DNA from 2 places in the Fictibacillus sp. UD genome. Region 1 is predicted to be linked to the other one. Evidence: riboswitches for the same ligand, from Rfam matches in the RefSeq annotation. Region 1 holds a riboswitch; the other holds the start of a gene.

The links. Region 1 has a riboswitch for glycine ahead of P8610_RS17845 (amino acid permease). Riboswitches for the same ligand answer to the same signal wherever they lie in the genome.
Region 2: linked by a shared signal. The riboswitch ahead of gcvT (glycine cleavage system aminomethyltransferase GcvT) and the one ahead of P8610_RS17845 (amino acid permease) in region 1 are both predicted to bind glycine.

Annotation. Positions count from the first base shown of each region.
Region 1 is NZ_JARUHH010000017.1:36,312-44,210, reverse strand. It holds gene P8610_RS17870 (GntP family permease) at 1-625, opposite strand, end outside; gene P8610_RS17865 (LysR family transcriptional regulator) at 795-1,670, shown strand; gene P8610_RS17860 (hypothetical protein) at 1,703-1,825, opposite strand; gene P8610_RS17855 (hypothetical protein) at 2,049-2,630, opposite strand; gene katG (catalase/peroxidase HPI) at 2,968-5,190, shown strand; gene P8610_RS17845 (amino acid permease) at 5,268-6,614, opposite strand; glycine riboswitch at 6,741-6,819, opposite strand; gene P8610_RS17840 (recombinase family protein) at 6,925-7,899, opposite strand, start outside.
Region 2 is NZ_JARUHH010000001.1:479,346-487,244, reverse strand. It holds gene gcvPA (aminomethyl-transferring glycine dehydrogenase subunit GcvPA) at 1-741, opposite strand, end outside; gene gcvT (glycine cleavage system aminomethyltransferase GcvT) at 763-1,863, opposite strand; glycine riboswitch at 2,036-2,121, opposite strand; gene P8610_RS02500 (DEAD/DEAH box helicase) at 2,239-3,936, shown strand; gene P8610_RS02495 (YqhG family protein) at 3,905-4,681, shown strand; gene P8610_RS02490 (YqzE family protein) at 4,744-4,932, opposite strand; gene P8610_RS02485 (shikimate kinase) at 4,958-5,497, opposite strand; gene comGG (competence type IV pilus minor pilin ComGG) at 5,501-5,875, opposite strand; gene P8610_RS02475 (competence type IV pilus minor pilin ComGF) at 5,875-6,360, opposite strand; gene P8610_RS02470 (hypothetical protein) at 6,293-6,625, opposite strand; gene comGD (competence type IV pilus minor pilin ComGD) at 6,609-7,064, opposite strand; gene comGC (competence type IV pilus major pilin ComGC) at 7,057-7,356, opposite strand; gene comGB (competence type IV pilus assembly protein ComGB) at 7,369-7,899, opposite strand, start outside.

The DNA of each region.
Region 1 (7,899 bases):
ACTTTTCTCCTGCTGCTGTTAATCGTTTTTCTCTAAACTTCAGCCAGAAGTAACCGCCTACAGCCATGATGAGCGTTGCGACAATACCAATAATGGTACCCGCCATCGGTGTTGTTTTAAACGTGTTCATCGGAATTAAGTTTTGAATCTGAGGCGTTCCTGGTACGGCAGTCATCGTAAACGTAAAAGCACCCAGGACAATTGTCGGTGCGATCAGCCTTCTAGAGATATCCGCTTTTTTAAATAAAGCCAATGCGATCGGATAGATAGCGAAAACTACAACAAACAAACTCACGCCACCGTATGTAAGAACGGCTGATGCTACTAAAACACCAAGTATGGCACGTTTCTCACCTATAAACTTTGTAAACTGAATGGCAACCGATTTTGCAGCTCCGGTATCTTCCATCAGCTTTCCGAGTACCGCTCCTAATAAGAAAATCGGAAACCACGCTTTTGCGAAATCCACAAAGCCGGTCATATACGTATTTGTATATGCGTCCATAAGGTCTAAACCGCTCATTAACGCAACAATTCCCGCTACGATTGGGGCAACCCAAATGATCGACCAGCCGAGGTAAGCAAAAAACATAAGTAGAGCTAGACCTATAATGATACTAATCAAAATCTTTCCTCCTTTTTGTATATGAAAAGAGTGCGCTTTCATCATTTGGCGCTTCTTTAAAAATGGTTTCTTTGCACGAAGGACATTTTACTCTTGTGCAATAAATAAGTAAAATGAATTATAACTATTATTAGTATGAGAAAAAGTTATAGATTTGGAGTTAACAAATATGGATATTCGCCAGCTTACTTATTTTCACGCAGTCGCTAAGTATAAAAGCTTTACCAAAGCTTCAGGAGTTCTACATCTTTCTCAGCCCGCTCTTAGTAAAATGGTCAAAAGTCTAGAAGACGAGCTTGAAATGGAGCTGATTGACCGTTCTTCAAGAAAAATCGAGCTGACTGAAGCAGGTGAGATTGTTTTTGAACAAAGTAAAATGATACTCGATTCTCTGGACAATCTTTCAGCGAATTTGTACGACTTGATGCATTTGAAAAAAGGCAAAATCAAAATAGGAATCCCGCCTCTTATCGGTTTCTTATTTTTCCCAAAAATTATTAAGAAATTCAAAACACGTTATCCAGAGATTAAAATTCAGATGGTAGAACACGGGGCAAACGAAATTCAACAAGAAGTTCATGACGGTCTATTAGATCTAGCCATTGTCGTCTTACCTGCAGACCAAGAAGAATTTGAAGTCGTATCTTTTATAGAAGAACAGCTATTGTTGTTTGTTCATTCTTCTCACCCATTAGCAAGCCGAAAAACGGTAGAGATGAAGGAACTGAGTGAAGAATCTTTCATTCTGTTTAAAGAGGGTTTTACGCTGCATGACCGGGTTATTCAAGAGTGCATGGAGGCAGGTTTTCATCCGAAGATTTCTTATGAAAGCTCACAGTGGGATTTTATTAGCGGTATGATTGGAGAAGGTTTAGGGGTTTCTATCTTTCCACAATCGATCTCAGAGAAGGTAGACTCTGATGCGATAAAAGCCATTCCTATTGTTAATCCAACTCTTCCTTATCAATTAGCGATTATAAAAAAGAAGGGCAAATATGTTACGTTTGCCACAAGTGAGTTTATTAATATGCTGCTGGAAGAATAGATGTTAGGGGCTGTTTTGGTTAAACTTTGTTGTTATTGTAAGTGGTTGATTTCTGTTCCAGGTGCTCGCTTTCCGCGGGGCAGGCGGTGAGCCACATTCGGACGTTTCACTCTTAAGTGTCTCACCTGCCCACCTGTCCCGCAGGAGTCTCGCACCTTCCACTCCAATCAACTTTTCAAAGTAGACTATAAAAAGATTTAAAGCAAAAATCCTTTCGAAATAGCCTATAATTATTACACGTTCGCTCAAAGATGCTGCTCTTTCTCTCCTTAAACGGTTATCTTAGCAGGTTAAATTTAGATTGAAAAACATCATTAAAAATGGAAAAGCTGAATCAAAATGGCACGATATGTACCTTTTGATTCAGCTTTCTCATGATTACATAAAACCTTCATCTGATTCCTCAGTCTTCTCGCTATTTTTTTCGTACTTCACTTCATACTCTTTACTCAACAGTTCCAGTTCGAGATGATACGTATCCACTAATTGAAAGTACTCGTCTAACTTTAGATTTGACTGATTCATTAATTCTTTGCTCTGTTGTTCTAAAGCTTGTTTTTGGAGTAATAAAGCTTCATAAAACGTTCCAGTGGCTTCTAAAAGTCTTTTTTTCATTTCCTCCAGCTCTTTACCTTGTACTTCGATGTTCTGTGCTTCTGCTAGTGCTTTTTCATAAGCTGGAATGGTGTTTTCGACCAGCTCCAAATACATGGTCTCATCGTCTGTGTAATTTTCACCAGACACTCTTGCTAAAGAATCAAAAGCTTCCATCTCGTAGCTTGAAACTCTCGCAACATCTACATTGATAAATTGTAAGATTGCTTCTTGTTGCTCTTCAAAAGTGGCATTAACAGATGTCTTAGGCTCTTCACTACTCGTCATATTGACTTGCATTTGATTGGGGTTTGACCCTGTTAGGATTGAACTAACCAAAAGTGATACTAACAGTAAAGTATTCAAGTTGTCAGCCCTTTCGTAATCGGAATTTTTTGTAAGTAGTAACCATTACCCGGCTCTATTATTTGTTATTCGCGATAACTGCAGTTACAGAGTGTTTAACGTTTTAGTTGAATAAGAAGCTTGTAAATGTCAGTTATGATTTATAACGAGGGGCAAGTTCTAGGTGCGTACAATTTTAGAAATTCTAGTAGGAATAAAGTGGATACTCAAAGTGCATTACGCTTTGAATCCACATAACTCTACTCTATAATATGAATTATCATAATAATCTAAATTTTTACATCTTGGCTTTGTAATGTTTGCAATTTTGTGTTCCAAAAAAGGAAGGAGAATTGTAATGGAAAACAACAATAAGCCCGATCAAAAAGAACATACGTCTGCAGGTCAATGTCCTGTAACTCACCACAAAGATAGTGCGATCACAACATCGAAAGCCCCTCGTGGTACGACAAATAAGGAATGGTGGCCGAATCAGTTAAATTTAAATGTTCTTCGCCAACATGACAAAAAATCTAATCCGATGGGTGAGGACTTTAATTATCGCGAAGAATTCTCTAAGCTGGATTACGACGCACTGAAAAATGATCTTCATGCGTTGATGACAGAAAGCCAAGATTGGTGGCCGGCGGATTATGGTCACTATGGTCCATTCTTTATTCGAATGTCATGGCATGCTGCAGGTACATACCGAACAGCTGACGGGCGCGGTGGCGGCGGATCAGGTTCTCAGCGCTTTGCACCGTTAAACAGCTGGCCAGATAACGTAAACTTGGATAAAGCGCGCCGTCTTTTATGGCCGATCAAACAAAAGTACGGCAACAAGATCTCGTGGGCAGATTTACTTGTCTTCACCGGTAACGTGGCCATTGAATCGATGGGGTTAAAGACTTTTGGGTTTGCTGGCGGACGTGAAGATATTTGGCATGCAGAAGAAGACGTCTACTGGGGAACGGAAAAAGAATGGTTAGCGGACAATCGTTATTCTGGAGACCGTGAACTGGAGGACCCGCTTGCAGCAGTTCAGATGGGTCTTATTTATGTGAATCCTGAAGGACCGAACGGCAAGCCTGATCCACTCGCAAGTGCTCGTGATATTCGGGACACATTCGGCCGAATGGCAATGAATGACGAAGAAACCGTTGCCCTTATCGCTGGCGGCCATACCTTTGGGAAAGCACACGGTGCAGGTGATCCTTCTCTTGTTGGGGACGATCCAGAAGCGGCAGATCTTGAAACACAAGGCTTCGGTTGGCTGAGTAAACACGGAAGCGGAAAAGGCCGCGATACGATATCCAGTGGTGTAGATGGGGCTTGGACGTCGAACCCCACTCAATGGGATAACGGCTACTTCGACCTTCTATTCGGATACGAGTGGGAGTTAACGAAGAGTGCGGCAGGAGCGTACCAATGGAGTCCTGTCGATATGACAGAAGAGCATATGGCGCCTGATGCCGAAGATCCATCTATCAAAGTAAAAACGATGATGACAACAGCGGATATGGCCTTACGTATGGATCCAGACTATGGAAAAATTTCTCGCCGCTATTACGAGAACCCAGATGAGTTTGCTGACGCTTTTGCACGTGCGTGGTTCAAATTACTTCACCGTGACATGGGTCCGAAAGTTCGTTACTTAGGTCCAGAGGTTCCAGAAGAAGATCTCATCTGGCAAGATCCTGTTCCGAGCGTTGATTATGATCTATCACAATCTGACATAGCTCAACTAAAAGAAAAAATTCTGAACGCAGGATTATCGGTTAGCGAGCTCGTTAAAACCGCCTGGGCTTCAGCAAGCACATACCGCAATTCTGATATGCGCGGAGGTGCGAACGGTGCACGCATTCGTCTCGCGCCTCAAAAAGACTGGGAAGCAAACGAACCCGCTCAGCTGGAGAAAGTGCTAGGAATCTATCAAGATATCCAAAACCAGCTCGACACGAAAGTCAGTCTAGCCGATCTAATAGTACTCGGAGGAAGTGCAGCCGTAGAAAAAGCAGCAAAAGACGCAGGCTTTGATGTGACGGTTCCATTTACCCCTGGACGCGGTGATGCAACACAAGAGCAAACAGATGCTGATACATTTGATGTGTTAGAGCCCGTTTCTGATGGGTTCCGCAACTATCAGAAGAAAGAATACTCTACGAGTCCTGAAGAGATGCTCGTAGATAAAGCACAGCTACTCGGTCTGTCTGCTCCTGAAATGACCGTCCTAGTCGGAGGTATGCGTGTTCTTGGGACAAACCATCAAGGCACGAAACACGGCGTATTCACAGACCGTGTCGGCACACTCACGAACGACTTTTTCGTAAATCTGCTCGATATGGGTGTAGAGTGGAAATCAACGGGCTTCAACCAATATGAAGGCCGCGACCGCAAGACAGGAGAAGTGAAGCGAACAGCATCCCGCTTTGATCTTGTCTTCGGATCAAACTCAGAACTTCGCGCTTTAGCTGAAGTGTATGCACAAAACGACAACAAAGAAAAATTCGTACGTGACTTTGTCGCAGCTTGGGTAAAAGTGATGGACGCTGATCGTTTTGATGTAAAAGTAAAACAGTAGATAAATAGAAGCACCTAATCAGCTGACTGAAGTAAATTTTTTGCTTCAGAGCAGTCAGGATTAGGTGCTTTTTATAGTTATGGGGAAGCTTTTCTTTTAGTTGGATACAGTACAAATAATAAAATAAACCACAATGGTGTCAATAACAACGCCGGACGGGTAGCATCTGCAACGAGCAACACGAGCAGTATCAGCCCGAACAGTGCTAGTACCACATAGTTAATGAATGGCGCAAAAGGTGCTTTAAATGCTGATATTTTATGCAGATTTGAACGATTTTTTCGATATTTGATATGGCTGATTAAGATGACGCTCCACACCCAGATAAAACAGATCGCACTGATTGTTGTTACGATCCCAAAAGCTTGCTCTGGAATCAGTTTGCTGAGAAGCGCTCCGACTGAAACGACAACTGCAGATATCCAAAGCGCATTTCCAGGCACATGATTTTTAGTCAGTTTTTTAAAAGATTGAGGCGCCTGCTCACTCTTGCTTAACGTAAATAGAATCCGGCTCGTTGAAAACAATCCGCTGTTACAGGCAGATGCCGCAGATGTCAGAACAACAAAATTAATAATTCCTGCCGCAAGTGGTATTCCTATTAAGCTGAAGGTCCTAACGAAAGGACTTTCCGCTGCGCTTAATTGTGTCCATGGATTGATGCAGAGCAGGACTATCAAAGCACCAACATAGAAAAACAAAATCCGAAGTGGAATCTTATTTATGGCAGACGGAATATTTTTTCTGGGATTAGACGTTTCCGCCGCAGCCACACCGACCAATTCCACTCCAACAAACGCAAACACAACCATCTGAAACGAAAGTAAAAATCCTGTCATCCCATTTGGAAACAAACCTCCATGCTCCCACAGGTTGTTCATTGAAACAGTTCCCGCATCGGTCTGATAACCAATCACGATCAAAACAACCCCCATTACAATCAACGCGAGAATGGTAACCACCTTGATCAAAGCAAACCAAAATTCCAATTCCCCGAAAAGCTTTACCGTCAAAAGGTTAAGCCCAAGTAAAAGCAGTAAACAGACAAGTGCCGGAACCCACTGCGGTATGTCAAACCAATATTGCACATAGACACCGACCGCAATCACATCAGCCATAGCTGTCATGATCCAGCAGAACCAATACGTCCACCCTGTGATAAACGCAGCCCGCGGTCCAAGGTAGTCCTCCGCAATATCTGTAAACGACTCATAGCCTTCCTTAGAAAGCAACAGCTCCCCTAGCGCTCTCATCATAAAAAACAAGGCGATCCCAACTATTAGATAAGCAAATATAACAGACGGTCCGGCAAGCTCAATTGCTTTACCTGAACCTAAAAATAACCCTGTACCAATCGTTCCACCAATGGCAATCAGCTGCACATGACGGTTAGCTAAATCTCTCTTTAACTCATGCTGTGACACGTATGATTCCTCCTTCTAAGATGCAAATAAAACGTAAAAAAAGAGACTGGAAGAATCTCCAATCTCTTGTACATTAGAATATTAAAAAAGCATTTACTGCGCTGAAAACACAACAAAGTCAAACTTCAATACTCTTCTGTCCTTTTGCCTGAGATTGTGAACCCTTCGGCGCCGCTTACCATGCGGTCTCTCCAGAAGCTGCTCCTGCTGTAGTACGATCTACAGCAATCATAGCTTGCTATCTATTAATTGTTTAGTAGTTTTAGTAGTTCTGAATAATTTTCAATACTATTATGGAGTTGGGCTTTTGTCAAATGTTTAACGTTGCGAGTTCAGCCATACAACAGTTACTTATGATACGGTTCACCGTATCACTTTGAACCCTAAAACTCCTGGTGTCAGAAGGGGATTCATCAGAATCCCCTTCATCACCTAACCTTATGCCTTCTTTGAAACTAAAACGAACTTCTAAAATCCTTTTGTTTTCAACCTTTATAGAAGTAATCAGCTTCCGAATTAACGATTGTTGGACCTGTTTTTCCAGTAACGGTATTACCTTCGAAACTTTACCAAGAAGTTCGGTAATTTCGTTTGTATCTAATTTTAATGAATTAGTTTGCTCCAAAGAGTTCTTTAATACCATTATGTCGTTTTCAAAGACAACTATTTCATCTGAAATTTCTTGGATTTTCCTTCTAATGGTAGACTTATAATTTTCATTCCCTTCAATCAATTCATCAGTTAATTTACTTTCTTTAATTCTCAACTTTTTTAGTTCATTTTCTCTAAGCTTGATGGCATTTAGACTTTCCATGTTTGTTTGATTTCTATTATTTAGACTGTTCAACATAGTTTTTAAGACCTCTGGTTTGTTTAAAGCGCTATAGAATATACCCAAGAATTCTTTTTCAATATCATCTTTTTTTATAGAGTTTGATTTACAACGTTTATATGTTTGATACTGATTGCAAGTATAGTACTCATAAATTTTCCCTTTATTATTAACAAGTTGCATTGACATTCCATATCCACATTCTGGACAACGTAATAACCCACTTAGCAGATGATTCCCATTAAACTGTTTTACATGGTGGCGAGGGTTTTTAATTATAAGATTCTGTACACTATCAAAGATTTCTTTTCTGATAATCGCTTCATGAACTCCTGCGCTCACAATAGGGTCATCACTATATTTTCTTTTTCTTTTATTATCTTCATGGAGCTTACTCCAGTCTTTTCGGTGTCCCCACCTGACAAGGCCACAATATGTAGGGTTTTTTAGAAT
Region 2 (7,899 bases), on a different contig from region 1:
ACCTAAAGCTAGCGGATTTGAAGAAACAACAAACATTCCTTTCGCTCCATGAACGATTTCTTCAATCTCTTTTAACGGTTCAATCTGTCCGAAGAAGTTTGGATATTGCACGATTACACATGCCGTTTCTTCATCCACTTCAGCACGCAAAGCGTTAAGTGAAGTCATTCCATCTTCCATTTCAATTTCTACTACTTGTAGATGCTGTCCTTTAGCATAAGTCTTCAGTACATCACGAGACTCTGGATGAACGGACTTGGATACAACGATTTTCTTTCTGCGAGTTTGCGCTGCAGATAGAAGACCCGCTTCAGCAAGTGCAGTTCCGCCATCATACATGGAAGAGTTGGCAACATCCATACCTGTTAATTCACAGATCATCGTTTGGAATTCGAAGATCGCTTGAAGTTCACCTTGAGAGATCTCAGGCTGATATGGCGTATATGCTGTGTAAAACTCAGAGCGAAGAAGCATATGATTTACGATCGATGGAGAATAGTGATCGTACACACCAGCTCCTAAGAATGATGCATGTTCTTTTGTATTTTTATTTAACGCAGCCAAACGGCCCATTTCTTTCACGAGCTCAGGCTCAGACAAAGCTTCCTCAATTTGTAAACGTCCTTTAAAGCGAACTTCTTCTGGAATATCTTGAAAAAGATCTTCTGTCGTTTCAATTCCAATCGTTTCAAGCATTTCCTTTTTATCTTGGGCTGTCATTGGCAAATAGCGGAATGTCATGGTTTCTCCTCCTTAAAAACTCTATTTTCCTCGTTTATAAAATGGTGAAGCAACAACTTTTGCTTTTAAGCGTTTTTGGCGAATCTGTACTTCCACTTCAGTACCTAGCTCTGTAAAGTCCTTTTCGAGCAAAGCAAGGCCTAAATTTTTCTTTAATGTTGGCGATTGTGTCCCGGTTGTAACTTCTCCAATCTTCACATCGCCCTTATATACTTCATAATGAGACCGCGGGATACCTTTATCGATCATCTCAATGCCGACAAGCTTCCTTGGCGCTCCATTTTTCTTTTGTTCTGCCAGTACTTCTTTGCCGATAAAATCTGCTTCTTTATCTGTTTTCACTGCGAATCCGATACCAGCTTCTATTGGAGTGATTTCTTTTGTAAGTTCTTGACCGTATAGAGCAAGTTTAGCTTCAAAGCGTAAAGTGTCACGCGCCCCAAGTCCAGCTGGGCGCAAGCCGTCTTCATGGCCCGCTTCAAGCAAAGATCTCCACAGCTTTTCTGCATGTTCAGTTTTTAAATAAATTTCAAAGCCATCTTCTCCTGTATAGCCTGTTCGAGAAACAAGGGCGGAGATTCCAGCCAGTGATACATCTTCTTTAAAACGGAAGAATCCGATCTCAGAAAGATCTGTATCTGTTAGCTTCTGTAAAATTTCTTCTGCTTTAGGTCCTTGGATTGCAAGCTGTGCATATTCAGGAGAAACATTTACAAGTTCTACACCTTCTGGCTTTTTGCTGTTTAACCATTCGAAATCTTTTTCAATATTAGAGGCATTCACAACGAGCAAGTAATCGTTTTCATCTCTTTTATAAATTAAAAGATCATCCACTGTACCGCCGTTTTCATAGCACATAGCCGTATATTGAGCCTGGCCGTTTTGAAGTTTAGAAACATCATTGGTCATCGTATATTGCAGGAACGATAATGCATTCGGTCCTCTTACATCAAATTCTCCCATGTGAGATACATCGAATAAACCTGCTTTTGTTCTAACAGCCTCGTGTTCCTCTTTAATGCTTGAGAACTGAACAGGCAATTCCCAACCACCAAAATCAATTACTTTTCCACCGTGTTCTTTGTATGTTTCGAATAGCGGTGTTCGTAACAATGTAGCCATGTGAATTCCTCCTTTTTCATACTTAAAAATTTTCGGACTTTTCTGGACAAAAAAAGGACAGAAAGACCCCTTAAAATGGGATCCTCTGTCCTGCAACCTGTAAGTTTCTCAAAATATCATTGAGTTTCTTCGTTGGTGGCTTTCATCTATTAAAAAGCACTCTCCAGAGATGCGTCTAGCAAGAGTCTTTTTGCCTGAGAGTTTCACAATTGTTTGCTCCTTCGGCGCCGCTAACGCAGTCTCTCCTCTTACTTTCATTCGCGAGTATGTTATTGTCCAAGGTCGCACATACTATTACTATGTTTACTACATTATTATCCTATCATTTTTACAAATGGAATGGCAACGAACTTTTTTAAAGAAAGGAAATCCGTTATGAAAATCGACGTTCAGTTTCAGCGAGATTGGCATGATGACTTTTTTAAGCGCGTGGAAGAAGATGGACCTTGGGCCAATTGGGAATTGTATAACTTAGCATTAGAGGCAGAACACCACCTGGCAATTCCTGATTTTCTAGGACTTCAAGCTCCAGATCATCTGCCACAGATGACTTTTCTGCCTCATCAGCTGGACGTTGCAACAACCGTTATAGAACAGATGAACGGAAAAGCAATTTTGGCAGATGAAGTTGGACTAGGAAAAACGATTGAAGCAGGATTAATATTAAAAGAATACATGATTAGACGACTGGCAAAAAAGATTCTAATTCTTGTTCCAGCTTCACTTGTTATTCAATGGACAAATGAATTAAATCAAAAGTTCTTTATCCCTGCTATTGCACAGAAAAAAGCTTACGTCTGGGAACAATGCGACGTTGTTGTATCTTCGATTGATACTGCTAAGCGCGCTCCCCACCGTGATATCGTGCTAAATCAGGATTATGATCTTGTTATTATAGATGAAGCACACAAACTCAAAAACAAAAAAACGAAAAACTATGAATTTGTACAGCTGTTAAAAAAGAAGTTCTGCTTGTTGTTAACAGCCACTCCCGTACAAAATAGAGTTGAGGAGATTTTTAATCTCGTATCTTTATTGAAACCTGGGCATCTAGGAAACAGAGAGAACTTTGATAAAGATTTTAAAGAAGATAAATCTTCGCTGAAAAATGAAGAAAAGCTCAAACAGCTTGTTAACAAGGTAATGGTTCGTAACAGAAGAGAAGAAACGGGACTAAAATGGCCGAAGCGGCTCGTCAAAACGATACCTATTACATTATCAAAAACCGAACGTGATCTTTACGATGAAATCTCCAAACTAAAGCGTGATCCATACTTTGAGAGAAGTAAGTTCTCTATCGTTACATTGCAGCGTGAAGCATGCAGTTCACGTGAAGCTGTTTTTTTAACACTCAAAAATATGCTGCAAAAAGAAGTTCCTACTACCTTGATGGAAAACCGAATTGTGGAATTGATGAAGAAAATTGAGTTGGTCGAACAAAACTCCAAAGCATTAAAAGCTTTAGAACTAATTCAATCCATTGATTCTAAGGTCATCATTTTTACAGAGTATCGTGCTACTCAATTGTACTTACAGTGGTTTTTGCAGCAGCATGGCATCTCTTCAGTTCCGTTTAGAGGCGGATTTAAAAGAAGTAAAAAAGATTGGATGACTCATCTCTTTAAAACACGTGCTCAAGTATTGATTGCAACTGAAGCAGGTGGAGAAGGAATTAACCTTCAATTCTGTCAGCACATCATAAACTATGATCTGCCATGGAACCCCATGCGGATTGAGCAGCGTATCGGACGTATCCACCGTATCGGTCAGCAAGGTGATGTTCATATCTACAACTTTGCAACTCAAAACACAATTGAAGAGCACATTTTAAACCTGCTATACAACAAAATTAATCTATTTGAAAGTGTTATCGGAGAGCTAGATGAGATCTTAACAAAATTTGAGATTAAAAATATTGAACGTCATATTGCAGATATCATGAACACGTCTGATAGTGAAGGTGAGATTCGAGTGAAGATGGACAACCTTGCTTCCTTAATCAACCTCGACGGCGGAATAAAACAGAAAGGATGGGAAGAGCATGCAGCAGCACGAGATACATCGCTTTCTTGAACGATATTTTGATGCAAATGAATGCCGAATCTTAGAAAAGAACTTTAGTTATATGAAAGTTCAATTGACCACAGAACTAGACAAAGTTTTAATGAATCGCCCGTTCTACTGGCATTATCTTGAGAAAACCGGCGGTACACCTAATCCTATGACGTTGACACTCGTAACAGGACAACAGCAAGCACCTGATGGGAAAGGTGAGTTTATCCATTTTGGATCACCACGGCTGCACCAAATATTCGGCTCAACGAAAAAGCTTGCATCTTTTATTCGCCTATATGAGTCCGTTCCCCAACAAGGTGCACAAGTGCCGCTGCAGCCATGGCTCTGTCTGAACGTTAAAGTAACCTATCAATGCGATCAAAAGAAAGATCGAGTGCTTTCTTATGGGATTCAATTGATCAATGGAACGATTGAAGATCAATTTCATACGCGTCTTCAAAAAATGTTATTAACGAAACGAATACCAGACTTTTGTTATACACTTTCTCCATTTATTAAGCCTCAGAGTGCAATTAAAAGATTGGAGAACAAAATCCAAGAAGTGATTGATGCAGATGACCACACTTGGGCAGAAGATGCGAGGAACCGTTGGAAAGAAGATCAGGATTTATTGGAGAGCTTTTACGAGGATTCTCTTACAAAACCAGATGCCTATCATGTAGAGAAAGAAGCACTCCGTACACAATACGAACCGAAAATTATCGTAGAGATCATTAACGGGGGACTCTTTTACCTTGCATGAAACATCAGAATAAAAATAAGAGCCAGGTTCTGTACCCGGCTCTTCCTTTTTCCAGCCAATCCCTATTTTCTTCTTTTTTTTCGAAATGCCAATCCAAGCCCCATCGGAACAACACCAAACAAATAAGTGAGCAAAGGCTCTCTTTCATTTTTTTTAGAAATTCGTCTTTCCTTTCTTACCGCTTTTGGTTCATCTAAATATTTTACAATTTTTTGCGTGAGAAATTTAATAACGTCAGTACCTGCAGCCATTGACAAAACTCCTTTTAAATAACAATCACTTCTTAGTTTTGTCCAATTGCTCCGTATTTAAACGATTTAATTTCTCGAGGATTTGATGACATACTTCTTCAGTTGTGAAATGATCAGTGACGATTTCGATATCACTTTTCTCATAATACTTGCTTCTTTCATGAAAAAGGGCTTGAACTTCTTCTTTCGTTCGAGTTAATAATATTGGTCGTTTGTTTCTTTCGTCTTCTTTCATCAGTCTATTCCACAGTACAGGAAAACTTGTTTTTAAATAGATGACGATTCCTTTACTTTTCATATAAGACAGATTTTCTTCCCTTACGACTGCTCCGCCTCCAGTCATTACTACAGCATGCTCCAGCGGCAGTTGTCGAATGGCAAGAGATTCATAATTTCTGAATGCTTCTTCACCTTCATTGTGGAAGATTTCTTTTATGGTCTTTCCTCTAAGTTTTTCAACGGTCGAATCAACATCATAAGGTGGAACTTCTAACTGCTTAGAGAGCTGTTTACCTACAGATGTTTTTCCACAACCCATAAATCCGACTAAGTATATGGTGTTCAAAATTTAACCCTCCACCCATTTTGTGACGCTCTTCTGCTTTACATTATAATACACTTTCACTCTTCTTGTATGCTGACGAGCTGTGACTGCGTCAATATTAAATACAACTTCCTCTTCTGAGATTTTTAAGGCAACTATTTTAATAAGACCTTCGTTCACATTCAATATGTGCTCTGAAGGGAAGTAAACAACATCATCTATCCATTCAGAAGCGCGATCAACGGCTTGCTGTAACAGACGAACCTGAAGCATTTGTTCTTCTTGCAAATAAACAAACTCGCGTTCAGTAAATACATTCTCTGTAACAAAACTAAAGAAGATCAGCATCATAAAACAAATTATTACAACAAGCGGATATACGAATCCCTTCTCACCCATTATTTCAACCTCCGAAATACACGCATTAGTTCTTTTCCTTTGGTATCAATAACAGTAACTTTCAAGGAAGTGTCAGACTGCTTTTCAATCAGCATCTCTTGAATATTTTGTACCCACACCTCATGTCCTAATCCATTCACTTGTTTACGGATAAGAGAATGATATTTTGTAAAACTTAGCACATCACCTGTCGTTTGAGTAATGTACAACCCGTTATTTCTTATTTCTACAGATTTCCCTTCCCTCACTTCCTTTCCTAGCATGGAAAGAAATACGCTTGTTTCTTCAAGTTGGATTGATGGAGGATGTTTCTGTATGGGGGAGAGCAGCAACGGAACAAGTGAGGCAAGTATTAGCATAACTCCAAGTGAAATAATAGCTTCGACAAAGGTATGACCATCTTTATGAAGAATCCGTTTAGTAAGAACTTGCACAGGTTGTGTACTCTTTATGGTTAGAACCATTAAACGTAATACATATTTCATACTCATCTGTAACACCTTTTCTTGTTTTTAACTCATATCGTATCCCACCTTGACTCCACTCTTTTTCTGTAGCTTCCTCTTGACCTTCACTATTTTTAGCAGCAGCTAGATCTACTTCTGTCATAGCATACAAGAGTTCTTTAGAGGCTTTTTGTTCTTGATTGGCCACATAGATAAACGGTAAACAAATAGAACACACTGCGGAAATCAGTAAAACACCCAACATAGCTTCGAGTAACAGATATCCCTTATTGTTTCGTAACATAAAACTTTCCTTTACCAATCTGGAAAACCATCTTATACGTACCATTTGCAGAATGAATGTAGATTGTTCCTGCTCGACTAATATTTCCGTATTGATTAAACTGAACTCTTAATAACATGGAAAAGCTTTCAAAACGTATGTGTTCTGGAAAAGCTCGTTTTAAAGGCTTTTTTAAAGCGTTGCCACTTACTTCATAAACGTGTTTTTCATTATCAATTGATAAAACATACATTCGATTTTCATTGATCGCTTTTTGCTGCATATGAACGATGTCTTTTTGAAAGGATCGTAAAAAATATTCGGTTTCCCTATTTTTCCGAAACGAATCAAACGCAGGATAAGCGATTGCACCAATTGTCGCAATTATCATTAGTACGATCATCATTTCGATTAAACTAAACCCTTGTTGGTTCCATGCCTTATGTTTCTGGTTACTCACTGCTCACACTAACGATTCCCTCGCTATCTATGACCAGCGGTCTTTTGTCAGGACACACTTTTGTATCAATGTACTTGTTAACAAATAAATCTTCTATTGTAGGAAGTACATTTTTCTCTGCTTCATAAGCTCCCACTTGTCCCTGTACTAAATCGATTGTTGCCTCACAGCCTAATGACTTTACAAGGCTGTTATTCTTCGTCATGCTTGGGAGCGCGATTAGCATGAGCACCGAAATAATAAGCAGAACAATCATCATTTCAATCAGTGTAAATCCTTGTTCATTCTTCATTCATAACCCTCCTTATAATGCTTCCATCAGTTTGAACATGGGCAATAACATAGAGGCAAACATGAGCAATACGAAGACACCTATCACAGCAAACAATATGGGTTGTATTTTCTGCAATGCGGAATAAATCATTTCTTCTAATTCACTAAAAATCCACTCTCCATATGAAGTCAATTCAGCACCTAACTCTCCATGTGCCTGACCGTATCGAACAATCTCCGCTAATTCCTTAGTGAAATATGGTTTTAACAGTAAAAGATCAGGCAGTGACTTTCCATTTAGCAATCCTTTTTGAAGCCGTTGACTTTCTTCTTTATAAAAGCCTTTGTTTAAATGCATTTCCATCACAACTAATGCGTCAGACACCGGCAAACCACTTTTTAACATCGTCCCGAAATTAACACTAAAAAAGTGCGAGTTGCTTAAGCGTAAAAATCTCTTACATAGCGGAAATTTCATTAATAAACTCATTTGTGTAGAATATTTAGCTTTCTTTTTAATGAAGTAAATGATGATCCAAGAGATCAAGCTAAGCACAAGAAT